DNA from 2 places in the Paenibacillus sp. J22P165 genome. Region 2 is predicted to be linked to the other one. Evidence: predicted binding sites of a transcription regulator. Region 2 holds the regulator's gene; the other holds the start of a gene.

Region 1 (6,693 bases), on a different contig from region 2:
ACCGTTTGGCCGTTTCCAAAAATTCAGGACGTTTCAGATACCGATAGGCTAGCGCAAATCCATAGATACCCCAGGCTTGCCCCCTTGTCCATGTTGATCCATCTTGGTAACCTTGCCCCGTTCCTCCACGCTCTGAATCACCTGTATGTTGATCCATGTAGAACGTATGGTACGAAGAATCATCACCTCGAATGAGGAATCGTCTGCTCATCTCCGTATGTTTCAATGCGACTTCATGGTACCGTTCTTTACCTGTGTGCAGATAGGCCCAATGTAATAAAGGTAAATTCATCATACAATCAATGATCATACGCCCGCCATTCGTAGGGTCATCCTGAGGACCCCACGCCTGCAGAATCTGTGTATTCTCTCTCCAGCGTTTCATTAGAACATCAGCTGCTTCAAGGGTCATACGTTTGGCGTCTTCATCCTTCTCCACGATCCATTGTGCTTTTGAAGACAGCGAATATAGAAAACCGATATCGTGGTGATCGAGAGCAATGTTATTCTCCATTCGATGACGAAAACTATCTACCGTACGAACCGCCGCCTCGCGAAAAGCGCTATCTCCCGAATATTCATAGCAGAGCCACAGCATCCCTGACCAGAAGCCGTTCGTCCATTCATTATTATCGTTCACTTCATATTGCCTGCTGGTGTTATTGCTAACATGAGGAAATTGATTCCCAAACCGTTCGATATTCTCTTTCGTAATGCGCACTGCATCTTCGATTGCATATTTCCACATCTTTATAAGCCTCCTCCCAAAATGAAACACATGATCTTAAATCACGATGATCTCATTTCCACTATAGACCTGATATTTCTTCACCTCATTAACAAATTCTTGCGATCCTCCTGCTAAACCGCTAAAAAACTGACATCGGGACTTCATACTAAGAGAAAAACCGCCTTACGATTTTCGCAAGGCGGTTGCTATTATTCTTAGTACAATCGAAGTATTAACCTCTAGGAGCCCAGAGCATAATGGAGACACCGGTAACGCAAACAGCAGCACCGATCCAATCGTACATATCAGGTGTTTTTTTATCTACGAACCATCCCCACAGGACTGCCATGACAATAAATACACCGCCATATGCCGCGTAAACACGACCAAACGATGGAAAACTTTGTAGTGTTGGAATAATGCCGTAAATGACGAGTATTATACCTCCTACCATGCCGTACCACAGAGGTTTGGATTCACGGAGCCACAGCCATACCATATAACCGCCACCAATTTCTGCGAGCCCCGCGATGATGAATATTATTATTGTTAAAACCAAGATCGATTGCTCCTTTCGCTCCGAACAAGTGCCCGTGGTTTTTATTTCTACAAAGCATAATCTAATCTCAGATCCTTGCCGTTACAATAACAAAAAGCTTCATTTAACGGAAAATGTTAATTGAAGCTTCCTCTGCAGTTTACTACAATCTCAGCACTGAGTAGATCATCAAGTCGAATCCAATCGATCCCCTCTTCGTGAGATACCTTTAATCTTCTAAATTCTTGATCAATTGTAGTGACTAGACCCGTAATTTGCCTGTCACCGTTTTCATCATATATCTTTAGAATAACAAATTTCTGGTCTTGAAAAGCTTCACTAAGAACTATTGCTAATTTTTCATTCTCTCGATTTACACTAAATCTCATTTCCTCACACCCTCATAAGAACATTTGTTCGAATACAGATTATACTCTTTATATGATGTGTGGTAAAGAATTAAATCAATAAGACTAGATATTTGTACAAAGAAATTCTAAAAGCTGCAACTGACCACATTGGCTTTTTCTTTCTCCACGCCCAGAACAAACCAAGGATCTCTATAACCTATTAGAACAATCTACTCTAGAACCATATGTACCAGACACATTTCATTGCACAGCTTAGCTCCAAGATTTATTTGTAGAAAAAATGAAAGCATTCAGGAAAAATTGGATGAACTTCTCGGACCAACGACATAGTCCAGCAAGGGATTCCAATGTGTAAACATATTTATAATGTTGATGAGGTTCTCCTCCAATTATTTTCGCAGGAAAAAGTGAATGACATTCTTTAATTACTGCTAGATGTAAGTGTAAAAGCCGCACAAGAAGCAGAAATTCATTTGGGTACATTGTCGGTTTTTATTTTTTCCGTTAGAGTTCAATAATTAAGACACAGTTCAAGACGATATCAATGATAAAACTTGTTTTAATGAATCTATTTGGTATGACGGTTCATCTTGTCCATCAAGCCACGGATGAATGCCACGTATCCAGACTGGGGTTAATCCAGCGGAATATGAACCAACGATATCATTAGCTGGATGATCCCCGATGTACCATGTTTCAGAAGCACTTACATTTATTTTTTCAAGTGCAATAGAAAAAATTTCAGAATGTTTATTCAGCTATTTCTAGTACTTACTTTTTATTTTTATTACTACTACTAAGCGGAGAAAAGGCAACCAGTTTTAATTGGTTGCCCTTTTGTCTATATAATTGAGCTCTCATTCTTACGTTAGCTTAATGGACTTCCAAACGCAGCTGATGGCTGTTTTTTTACTCGTTAAATTAATTAAAATATAGTTGGTACCATTCCCCCATCCATTCGGATAGGTGAGCCCCTGAACGCAGAGGCATAAGGACTGCAGATGAATGCGGCTAACCGGCCGATCTCCATCGGTCTTATGAACCGCTGAATCTCGGATTGCGGTAAGTTATTGTCCATGAAATCCTTCTCTTTTGCCTCGAAGGTCATCTCTTCGTTCGGATAAATTCTTTCGATGATCATTTGTACATTCTCAGAAAGTGTCGGTCCAGGCAAGATCGTGTTCACCGTTACCCCAGATCCCTTGGTCAGCTTCGACAAACTCTTGGATAACGAAAGGAGCATCGATTTGGTCACAGCGTAATGTGGCATCTGACCTGAAGGCATTACGGCTTCCTCACTCGCGATAAAGAGAATGCGTCCAGTATCGCCGCTCAACATGGAAGGCAGATAGAGCTTAGTTAGACTGTTTGCAGCAAGCACATTTGTACGGATGTACTTCTCCCATATGGCATCGTCTATATTCTCATATGACATGATCTCATAGATCCCCATGCTATTGACCAGAATATCGACTTGTGGGAACTTCTCAAACAAAACTTCTCTTTGCTGAGCATCCACGAGATCAGCTGCGGCATTCTGAGGTCGAGTGTCCGGAAATTTCGCCTGAATCTCCCTCACCGTGAGCTCAACCTCTTCGTTACTTCGACCATTTATGAGAACATGAACGCCTTCTCTAGCAAGTTCTATGGCAATTGCTTTACCGATCCCCTTAGTAGACCCCGTTACTAATGCTGTCTTATTTTTCAATCCCATATCCATATCTCTGCACTCCTTATGTTCAGTATAGGGATAATGGTACCTCATTTCGTCTACTCGGTAACTAGCGAGGAACGCCAATGATCTTGCGCTACGCGCCAATTGGCGGGAGTCTTCCCTTCCCATGTGCGGAATGCACGATAAAATGAATTCTGATCTTCGTAACCTACGAGAAAAGCAACCTCTTTGATCTCGAGCGACGGGTCTGCTAAAAATGCGAGCGCCTGCTCGTGCCTGGTTTGCGTCAGCAACTGCTTAAAGTTTTCTCCTTCTTCCATCAAGCGGCGCTGCAAGGTACGGTCGCTCAAGCCCAACTCGTTGGCTACCGTTTGAATGTCGATTCGCCCGCGTGAAAGGTAACGCGAGAGAATCCATTTCACTTTATTGCTAATCTTGCGTTTGCTCCCTTGTTCATCCAAAGAACGATCCAAGGCCGGTGTCAGAATATCGAGAAGTTCTTCGTTATAAGAAACGAAAGGACGGTCCAGATCACTGCCTCGCAGTGTAAGTCGGTTGCCAGACGCACCTACCCGAACGGAACATCCGAAATAAACTTCGAGTACTTTCGTGATGCCCATATCGTGAACGAACTCTACCGAATAAGCCGTGAGCGGCCGACCGGTTCCTCGTCGTCCTAGCTCTAAGAGATAGGCGAGTGTAATCCCAACCAGCACTGGAGGTCCGGGCTCCGTGGCATGCTGCCAATCCAGTTCGATGATACCCAGCCCTCCTTCTTCACGTAAACACAAGCTTTCGGGCGGGCACATTTGCTTATATCGAGTCATTCGCATAAGAGCATCTCGGAAATCCCTAGCATGGAAGGTCGCTAAAGCGGCTGGTGGATATTGCGCCGTCTCGAATGCGGTGGCCAACTTGACGATTCCCGTGGCGGTATCTCCGACAAGTTCGGCATAAGCCTGCCAGATCGCGTAGTATTGGGCGATTGTGACGACTGGATCGTCGATGACGGTCAAGGGCAGATGAGCATGGCGCGCTACTTCTTGAGGGGGAATCCCTAATAGGCGCAAACTGGACCAGAAGCCTGGCGCGAGCTTCACTCGATCAGCGACTGTTGCTTTCATTATGGTTAACCTCCTAGGGCAATATCAAATATCAAAAATGGCCCACGGATACCGTGGACCATTAAATTATAGCTTAACCATTAAGCAGCGTCATTTATTCTTTCATGTATCGAGTGCCTTGAGTAATATGCTTCGGACTTACATTTCAATGCGCGTAAGGTCTTCTTTTGAGGCTGCCGATCAATTTCACGGTAGCCTCATTTGTAGTTTGTTGAACTAACGCTACCCGTTAGCCATCCAAGGAAGGTCGATCAACTATGGTGCGTTAGAGCCCATCCGTTAGTCTGACTCCACCGACCACGGTGTATCACAGAATGTCGCTCCTTCGGGGAGCACTCATGGTAGATTAATCCTATTTTGGTTGTTGCACCAGCCCCATATTCAGGCCGTGGAAAGGATAATTTCAGTGGATATAATCATTGAACGTGCTTGTGGTATGGATGTTCATAAGGATTCCATCACTGCAATGCACAATGACACCTGAAGGAAAGGAGATTCAAACGTTTTCTACTAAAACCGTATCTCTATTACGATTAATTGACTGGATCAAAAAACATGGGTGTACTCACGTAGCGATGGAAAGTACAGGCGTTTTCTGGAAGCCAATCGTAAACCTTTTAGAGGCTGAAGATATTGAGTTTCTAGTCGTAAATGCTCAGCATATGAAAGCTCTCCCAGGACGAAAAACAGATGTTAAAGATGCTGAATGGATTGCCAAACTTCTTCGTCATGGACTATTGAAAGCGAGTTTCATTCCAAACCGAAATCAACGAGAACTACGAGAACTAGTTCGTTATCGCCGGAGCATAATTGAAGAACGAGCCAGGCAACATAATCGGATTCAAAAAGTTCTAGAAGGTGCAAACATCAAGCTTGGTTCTGTCGTTTCAGATATTATGGGCCTCGGGGAGTAGATCAGGAGACTTCCGAAATGGTAACATTATAACCTAAAGTTTCAAGCCTTCGAACTGAATTGCGTACAATTGCTCCAAGTTTCTGCTTTTCAAAATAATCTTCGCCAAGATCAACATACATTTCTTTTCTTGTTAGCAAATAATAAGCGATTCTTAGCATGGCATGGGCCACTACAATTGCAGCTCGTGGTGCAAGGTTGTCTACCCGGGCAGACAAAGGTGCGTCAGCCACGCAGCGTTAATATGGTGTTATCGGATATTCCCTCTTCTTCGAATTCGCTAGGGCTGGATCTATTTAATAATTTCTATCTGTTAAATCTTTGTCTTTAAACCATATTTGAATTTGTTCAATCATGTCTTTACCACTTAATGCTATTGAAAACTCACCACTTACAAATATATCTTCCGAATATTTTACAGTTTTAAATTTAGTGCTTGATTTAATATGATTTATTGCATCCAGTCGGTCCATTCCAATTCTAATCGAAAATATTGAGTACTCAGGATTAGAAAACTCCAAGGAACCGACCTTACCATTAAGATCATTATCAGCATCATTGGAAAAACTAATTCTAACTTTCTTCTCGTTGTACGCTCGCCCATGTCCCCCCATACCATTGATATATTCACCTTTGCCCCATTGTTCTATTACTTTGTCTTCAGACATTCCAAACTTTATGTCTTCAATAATTAAATTCTTATTTAAGGTGTCTATATCTATCTTGGATCTCTCATACCAAAGAAATGACAAAATAATAAGGACAAAAAATACAATGCCTGTTATGATGTATCGTTTTCTTATTTTCATTTTTATCATCCTTTAGGGAATTTACGATTAAAAAAATAGGCAAACGATTTAACTTATAGTTTGCCTTGTTGTATATTTATTCAGCTATTTCTAATACTTCTTATTATTTTATTACTATTTCTTTTAATGTGATATTCCCTAATTAATTAGAAAACGGAGCCCGCAAACCCGCGGCGCTCCGTTTCTGTTGTTTCAGAATTCGTTAGATACTTAACTCGCCAGCGGCGAAAATGATGGTTTGTTGCAGAATTCGTTAGAAAAAATATTTCGACCCATTTTCTGATTATGCATAAATATTCACTCGAAACTTTTGATCAAGAAACAACTTATTGAATAACTTTATTAACCATAAAACACCACATTTAATACATTAATTCTGCCTTCTTGCACCAGTATTTATCCAAATGAAGTGCACACCCCCATATTAACTTCCAAATCATTTTTTAGACAAGTATCCCTAAATTTCTTCATTTGTTTAACTTGTTTACTGCATATTGTATTACTGCCCAAAATATATTGTAATTGTGTCAGTA
Region 2 (6,693 bases):
GTTCCCCTTCAACGCGTCTAACACGCGGAACGTTTCTTCATATACATAGGGACGACTGCGACGCTCAGCTGCAAACAGCTCCCCTAGCTTGTAGCCTAGCTCACGATTCTCGATCCCAAGTGCAGCTAAACCTCTTGTCCAAGATTCCGTGCGGTAGCCTGGCGCTAGCTTCTCTAACTTACGGAAGTTCTCATCTTCACCTTGCGTGAAGTTAGCCCATAGTCCTTCAAATGGATTAATCCCAATCATTTTCGTAAATGGGAACGTCTCGAAGGATTCATACAAACTTCTTGCTTCTTTACGAACAGACGCTTCTAATTCCTCAGGTTTTACATCGACATGCTTCGCTGCTTCTTCACAAGTTGCAGTAAAGGCTTCCTCCACACTACGATCATCCCATAATAGAGTATCATCCAAATCAAAAAGCACAGCTTTCAACGTCATCATTCATTTCCCCTTTGAATGTAGTATCTATGTGTAAGCTTAATTCTCTTCGTCAGTGAACTTAATTGAATCCAGTTGGACTTTCAGGTTCCCTCTGAATGCATCAATATACTTCTTTCTCAGCTCGTTGCGCTCATCCAGTTCTGCATCTGTTAGACCAACTGTCTTCGCTTTGCGAGCTAATTCATTGATGCGCTCAATCGTTTTATCCATGCTGTCACTCATTGTAATCCTCCCAGTCAAAATTTCAATATGAGTACTACTTTGCCATCACAGTTTGTGATTGTCAAGGATACATCATAAAGAGCCATAGACCTAAGGGTCCATGGCTCAAACTTTCATCTATATAGATAGCTAAAAATGTACGTATTAAGGAAGTAATAGAACCTGACCCGCTTGTAGAGAACTGCTCGATAAATGATTAAATGATTTCAATCGTTCGACATAAGAACGCGTGTTCTCACCCTTCTTTTTGTGAGAGTCCGCGATTTCCCAGAGTGTATCACCACTTTGAATAACAATCTTTTCGTGTTGGATCGGTTGTGCGGATGGTTGAATGGAATCAGTTGGTATAGACGATGTAACCGTACTATCACCTGCATAGGCTTGTACAATCGCACCAAACGAAAACACAGTTCCAAGAATTACTGCTATCAGCAAGAAACGAAGTAGTAGTTTCGCATGACCCCGTTTAGTCGTCATCCCTTTGGATGCTTGAGCAGTACCTTGAAGTGTTGTTCTTCCGTTCGATTGTGAATAAGCCATATACATAAAATCATCCCCCAAACATTTGTTCTGATATCAGAATAACACGAACACATGTTTGAGTCAACCGTTTCTCGAACTTATGTTTGTACGAACTCGGGTTCTATGTTATACTTTGGGTAATGATTCCCAGTATTGGAGTGATATCTTATGAGTAAAATTTCGCAGCGTCAACAAGCAATAATGGAATTCATTAAGAACGAAGTGAAAGATAAGGGCTACCCGCCTTCCGTTAGAGAAATAGGCGAAGCTGTTGGACTAGCTTCCAGTTCAACTGTACATGGACATTTGGAGCGTCTTGAGAAAAAAGGCATGATTCGTCGAGATCCTACTAAACCGCGTGCAATCGAAATTCTAGGGCTTGATGGTGCTGAGTCCCAATTCGCAGTTTCCGTCGCTCGTGTTCCCCTCGTTGGTAAAGTAACAGCAGGTGTTCCCATTACAGCCACTGAGAATATCGAAGATTACTTCCCGCTTCCTTCCAGTATGGTTGGCGACAACAACGTGTTCATGCTCAGCATCATGGGTGACAGTATGATCGAAGCTGGCATTCATAATGGCGACTATGTCATCGTTAAACAACAACAAACAGCGAACAACGGCGATATCGTTGTCGCCATGACCGAAGATGATGAAGCAACCGTTAAGCGTTTCTACAAAGAGAAGGATCATATTCGCCTTCAACCTGAGAACTCCGCGCTGCAACCTATTCTCTTGAAGAATGTAACGATTCTAGGGCGCGTTATCGGTTTGTTCCGGGATATGTAAGACTTGAATACCGCCACAAAAGAAAGGCTCTCGAAGTGAAATTTCACTTGAGAGCCTTTCTTTTTCCTACTTTTAAAAAGTTAACACCCAGTTCCCCGCGCGGAAAATCGGCTCAATCGTCCCATCTGCTAGTTCCCCATCGATCTCAAGCTCCGCAGAACCTATCATGAAATCCACATGGATCAAGGAACTGTTCCCTCCACGAGCTTTCAACTCCGCGTTTGACAGTGTAGTCCCTTCCTTCAAATTGATCGGATAACAGCTGCCCAAGGCCAAATGGCATGATGCATTCTCATCAATACCCGTGTTATAGAAAATACGATTAACATTGGAAATCGGAGAATCAAATGGCACAAGTGCAACCTCTCCTAGATAGCGTGCACCTTCATCCATATCCAATAAACGAGCCAAATGGTCATAACCCACTTCAGCTTGGAAATCTACAACCTTACCTGCTTCGAACGTAAATGAAAACCGATCCACCAATGCCCCATTGATATTTAACGGCATCGTACTCGCTACAGTTCCACTTACCCCTGTTCGGTTTGGAATGGTAAACACTTCTTCCGTCGGCATATTCGCCACATAACGGATGCCCCGAGCGTTCTCATTATCCCCGCCTAGCCAAATATGTCCCTCTGGAAGTTCAACTCGCAGATTAGTCCCTGTAGCCCGATAACGCAGTGCTTTATAACTTCTAGCATTCAGCAAGCTATGTGTGGCCTTCAGCGTATCCAAATGTGTTTGCCATGCTGCGATAGGATCATCTTCATAAACACGATTGAATTGGAAAACAGCATCCCACATCGCAGGAATTCGTTCCCCTTCAGGTAAATCCGCATACACCATGTTCGCCCAAGCTTCTGTAGGTGCTTTGATCAGACACCAGCTGAACTGGCCTGTACGAACATACTGTTGATACTTAGCTCTCGCTGTTGACGCAGCTTTCGATGCACGCGAAATTAAACTAGCATCAATCCCATCATATAAGTTCGGATTCGGAACCTTGATATTCAACAATGCGCCGCCATTTTCTACAAAACGCTCTAACATCGTTGTATACCACTCTGGGTAATAGTCCATCGATTCATCCTGTGCATAATCAAATTTGCTTCGTGTTACAACATCGTCTTGCCAATGCACATGCACATAATTCGCACCTGCTTCATATGCCTTCCGGACAATAAGTCTTGTTAAATCAAGCGTCTCAATAGGTGCTTCTACCAAGAGATCCTGACCTTTATTCAAATTAACCCCAATTCGAATCACTAACTCTGCATACTTTTCTAGATTACGATTAAAATTGTCCATTGTTCAATTATTCTCCTTCGCATTAAAAAGCCCACCAGCTCTCATAAACGAGGCTGACGGGCTCTAATTATCTAATTGTAAGAATCAAATCCTAGTACAAGGAAAGATATTGATCTCTTTCCCATTGGTGAACTTGTGTGCGGTACATGTCCCACTCAATTTCCTTCAACTCATAGAAGTGCGCCAACGCGTGTTCGCCTAGTGTATCGCAAACAACATCGTCACGAAGCAACTCGTCTAGTGCTTGTTTCAAGTTAAGCGGTAAGCTAGGAATACCTTCGGCTTCACGCTCTTCTTCCGTCATCACATAAATGTTACGATCGGTTGGCGGAGGAAGCTGCATTTTGTTCTTAATGCCATCCAAACCAGCTGCCAGCATTACTGCTAATGCCAAGTATGGATTTGCCGCTGGGTCCGGGTTACGAACTTCAACACGCGTGCTTAGACCGCGGGAAGCTGGAATCCGAATCATTGGACTGCGGTTACTAGCTGACCAGGCCACATAACAAGGTGCTTCATAACCAGGAACTAGACGTTTATAAGAGTTAACCGTAGGGTTGGTAATCGCAGCAAAAGAACGTGCATGACGAAGTACGCCCGCCATATATTGTCTTGCTACTGTGCTCAAACCTAATTTATCGCTTTCATCATAGAACGCATTCGTCTCACCCTTGAACAAGGATTGGTGACAGTGCATTCCTGATCCGTTCATTCCGAACAATGGCTTCGGCATAAACGTCGCGTGCAAGCCATGCTGTCTAGCTACTGTTTTGACAACAAGCTTAAAAGTCTGAATTTGATCAGCTGCTTTGATCGCATCTGCATATTTAAAATCGATTTCGTGTTGGCCTGGCGCTACTTCGTGGTGAGATGCTTCAATCTCAAAGCCCATTTCTTCCAAAGTTAGCACGATATCACGACGGCAGTTTTCCCCAAGATCCATTGGTGCCAAATCGAAGTAACCACCTTGGTCATTCAACTCTGTAGTTGGGTTACCTTTTTCATCCGTTTTGAAAAGGAAGAATTCCGGTTCTGGTCCAACGTTCATTGCTGTGTAACCCATTTCTTCTGCTTGCTTTAACGCATTTTTCAAAATAGCGCGCGGATCCCCAGGGAATGGCGTGCCATCCGGCATATAAATGTCGCAGATTAAACGTGCAACTTTGCTTTCTGTAACCCATGGGAAAATAACCCATGTATCCAAATCCGGATACAAATACATATCCGACTCTTCGATACGCACATAACCTTCGATAGAAGATCCATCGAACATCATTTTATTATCAAGCGCTTTCTCAAGTTGGCTTAAAGGAATTTCTACGTTCTTAATACTTCCCATTAAGTCTGTGAATTGCAAACGGATGAAACGAACGTTTTCTGCTTTGGCAATACGAAGAATATCTTCTTTGGAATAGTTAATGTTATAACTCACGTGTGCATTCTCCTCTCAAATGTTAAGCGATTGGGCAACTGATTTTATTTGTAAAATCTGGACAACTGCCCCTGAATCAAAGACACTTGATCCGGACGTTTACCCCCGCCAATCAATTGCTGCTTCAGCATTTTGTGCAATTGAGAGTCGGTTAATTCTTTCCGTTTCACTTCCGTGTGCTCGTTAAGGATGGTTGCATCCTCAGAATCCTTATCAACAGGGATAAGAACCTGCTTGATACCTGCAATGTTGACACCTTTTTCAATCAAATCTTTAATCTCAAGAAGACGTTCCACGTCATTAAACGAATAGAGCCGTTGATTACCAGCTGTTCGTGCCGGGATGATCAGTTCGTGTTGCTCATAGTATCGAATTTGTCTTGCTGTCAAATCAGTCAGCTTCATGACGATTCCGATAGGGAATAACGCCATATTTCTACGTATTTCATCACTCATGCTAATCACTCCTGGTCAGTAAGTACCTCTCTATCATTGTACCTTTCTAACAAAAACGTGTCAAGGAGTGTCAGGTTTGTTCACAGTTTAAATTTTCACAGTAATCCCTTGTCTTCCATATGTTGGATAGCCGTTAGTACACCTAACTTGCAATGTGAGTAGGTCAAGCCGCCCTGCATATAAGCGATGTATGGCTCTCGAATTGGGGCATCTGCAGACAGCTCCAAGCTGCCTCCTTGAATGAATGTGCCAGCGGCCATGATGACAGGATGCTCGTAGCCAGGCATGTCCCAAGGCTCTGGCACGACATGCGAATCGACAGCAGACGCCTTCTGGATGCCTTGGACAAAAGTGATCAAATGCTCCGCCGACGTGAAGCGGATCGCTTGGATCAAGTCCGTCCGCTGCGCATCCCAGCGCGGAGAGCTGACAAAGCCGAGGTCTTCGAAGATCGCTGCCGCGAAGACCGAGCCCTTGACGGCTTGCCCCACCAAATGCGGGGCAAGAAATAGCCCTTGAAACATGGCTCGCGTCGCGCCGAGCATGGCTCCAACCTCGCCCCCAATACCGGGGGCGGTCAGTCTGTACGCGGCGAGCTCAACGAGGTCGCGTCGCCCGGCGATGTAGCCGCCCGAAGGGGCGATGCCGCCGCCGGGGTTCTTGATCAGCGAGCCAGCCATGAGATCGACGCCAACCTGCGTCGGCTCCTGCGGCTCTGTGAACTCACCATAGCAATTGTCCACGAAGACAATGAGCTCTGGGTTGATCTCTTTGACAAATCGGACCATTTCACCGATTTGTTCGATCGTGAACGACGGCCGCCACGAGTAGCCGCGTGAACGCTGGATGCCGATCACCTTCGTGTTCGGCTGAATGGCTGCGGTGATGGCGGACCAGTCCGGAGAGCCATCCTCCAAGAGCTCGACTTCGTCATAGCCGATGCCGAAGTCTTGGAGGGAGCCTGTGCCATCGCCAGGCTTACCAATGACCTTGTGCAACGTATCATAGGGCTTACCCGTGATGTAAAGTAGATGTTCGCCAGGTCGAAGCACGCCAAACAGAGCCGTACCAATCGTATGCGTGCCTGATACAAAGTGAGGCCGCACAAGTGCCGCTTCCGCTCCCATCGCATCCGCATAGACAAGATCAAGCACTTCTCGGCCACGGTCATTATACCCGTACCCCGTCGATGAAGCAAAATGATAATCACTTACTTTATGTTTTTGGAAGGCTTCAATGACCTTCCATTGATTCAGATCAATGGTTTTCTCGATTTGACGAAAAGCGCTCTCTACGCGTTGCTCCGCCTTTTCCATTCTAGCCATTACTTTTTCCCCGAAATGCATCTTAGTTGCTCTCTCCCTCGTTCTCATCCTGCTCTGACTTCTTCTCTACCGATTGATCGTAAGCTACTAGCAGATAGGCCTGTTTGACATAATCCTCCTTGTTCACTCGAACCTTGAAGATCATGTCTTCCCCATCCACATCGGTCTCAAGTACCTCACCAATGCGATACAT

What was found. Region 2 encodes LexA, which represses DNA repair genes until DNA is damaged. Its sites were predicted from a motif close to CGAACATATGTTCG; they were not measured.
Region 1: a site for LexA is predicted at 1,675-1,688, ahead of AC58QM_RS07980 (YolD-like family protein). Genes of this name have one in related genera too.

Annotation. Positions count from the first base shown of each region.
Region 1 is NZ_JCAUAP010000003.1:55,503-62,195, forward strand. It holds gene AC58QM_RS07970 (glycoside hydrolase family 88 protein) at 1-748, opposite strand, end outside; gene AC58QM_RS07975 (YnfA family protein) at 963-1,289, opposite strand; gene AC58QM_RS07980 (YolD-like family protein) at 1,406-1,657, opposite strand; gene AC58QM_RS07985 (HAD family hydrolase) at 2,170-2,397, opposite strand; gene AC58QM_RS07990 (SDR family NAD(P)-dependent oxidoreductase) at 2,565-3,359, opposite strand; gene AC58QM_RS07995 (helix-turn-helix transcriptional regulator) at 3,410-4,438, opposite strand; partial or broken gene AC58QM_RS08000 (IS110 family RNA-guided transposase) at 4,845-5,340, shown strand; gene AC58QM_RS08005 (hypothetical protein) at 5,648-6,160, opposite strand.
Region 2 is NZ_JCAUAP010000002.1:150,032-156,724, forward strand. It holds gene AC58QM_RS04750 (HAD family hydrolase) at 1-444, opposite strand, end outside; gene AC58QM_RS04755 (DUF896 domain-containing protein) at 484-669, opposite strand; gene AC58QM_RS04760 (LysM peptidoglycan-binding domain-containing protein) at 814-1,215, opposite strand; gene lexA (transcriptional repressor LexA) at 1,360-1,977, shown strand; gene AC58QM_RS04770 (aminopeptidase) at 2,050-3,288, opposite strand; gene glnA (type I glutamate--ammonia ligase) at 3,380-4,708, opposite strand; gene AC58QM_RS04780 (MerR family transcriptional regulator) at 4,765-5,175, opposite strand; gene AC58QM_RS04785 (methionine gamma-lyase family protein) at 5,271-6,491, opposite strand; gene hflX (GTPase HflX) at 6,523-6,693, opposite strand, start outside.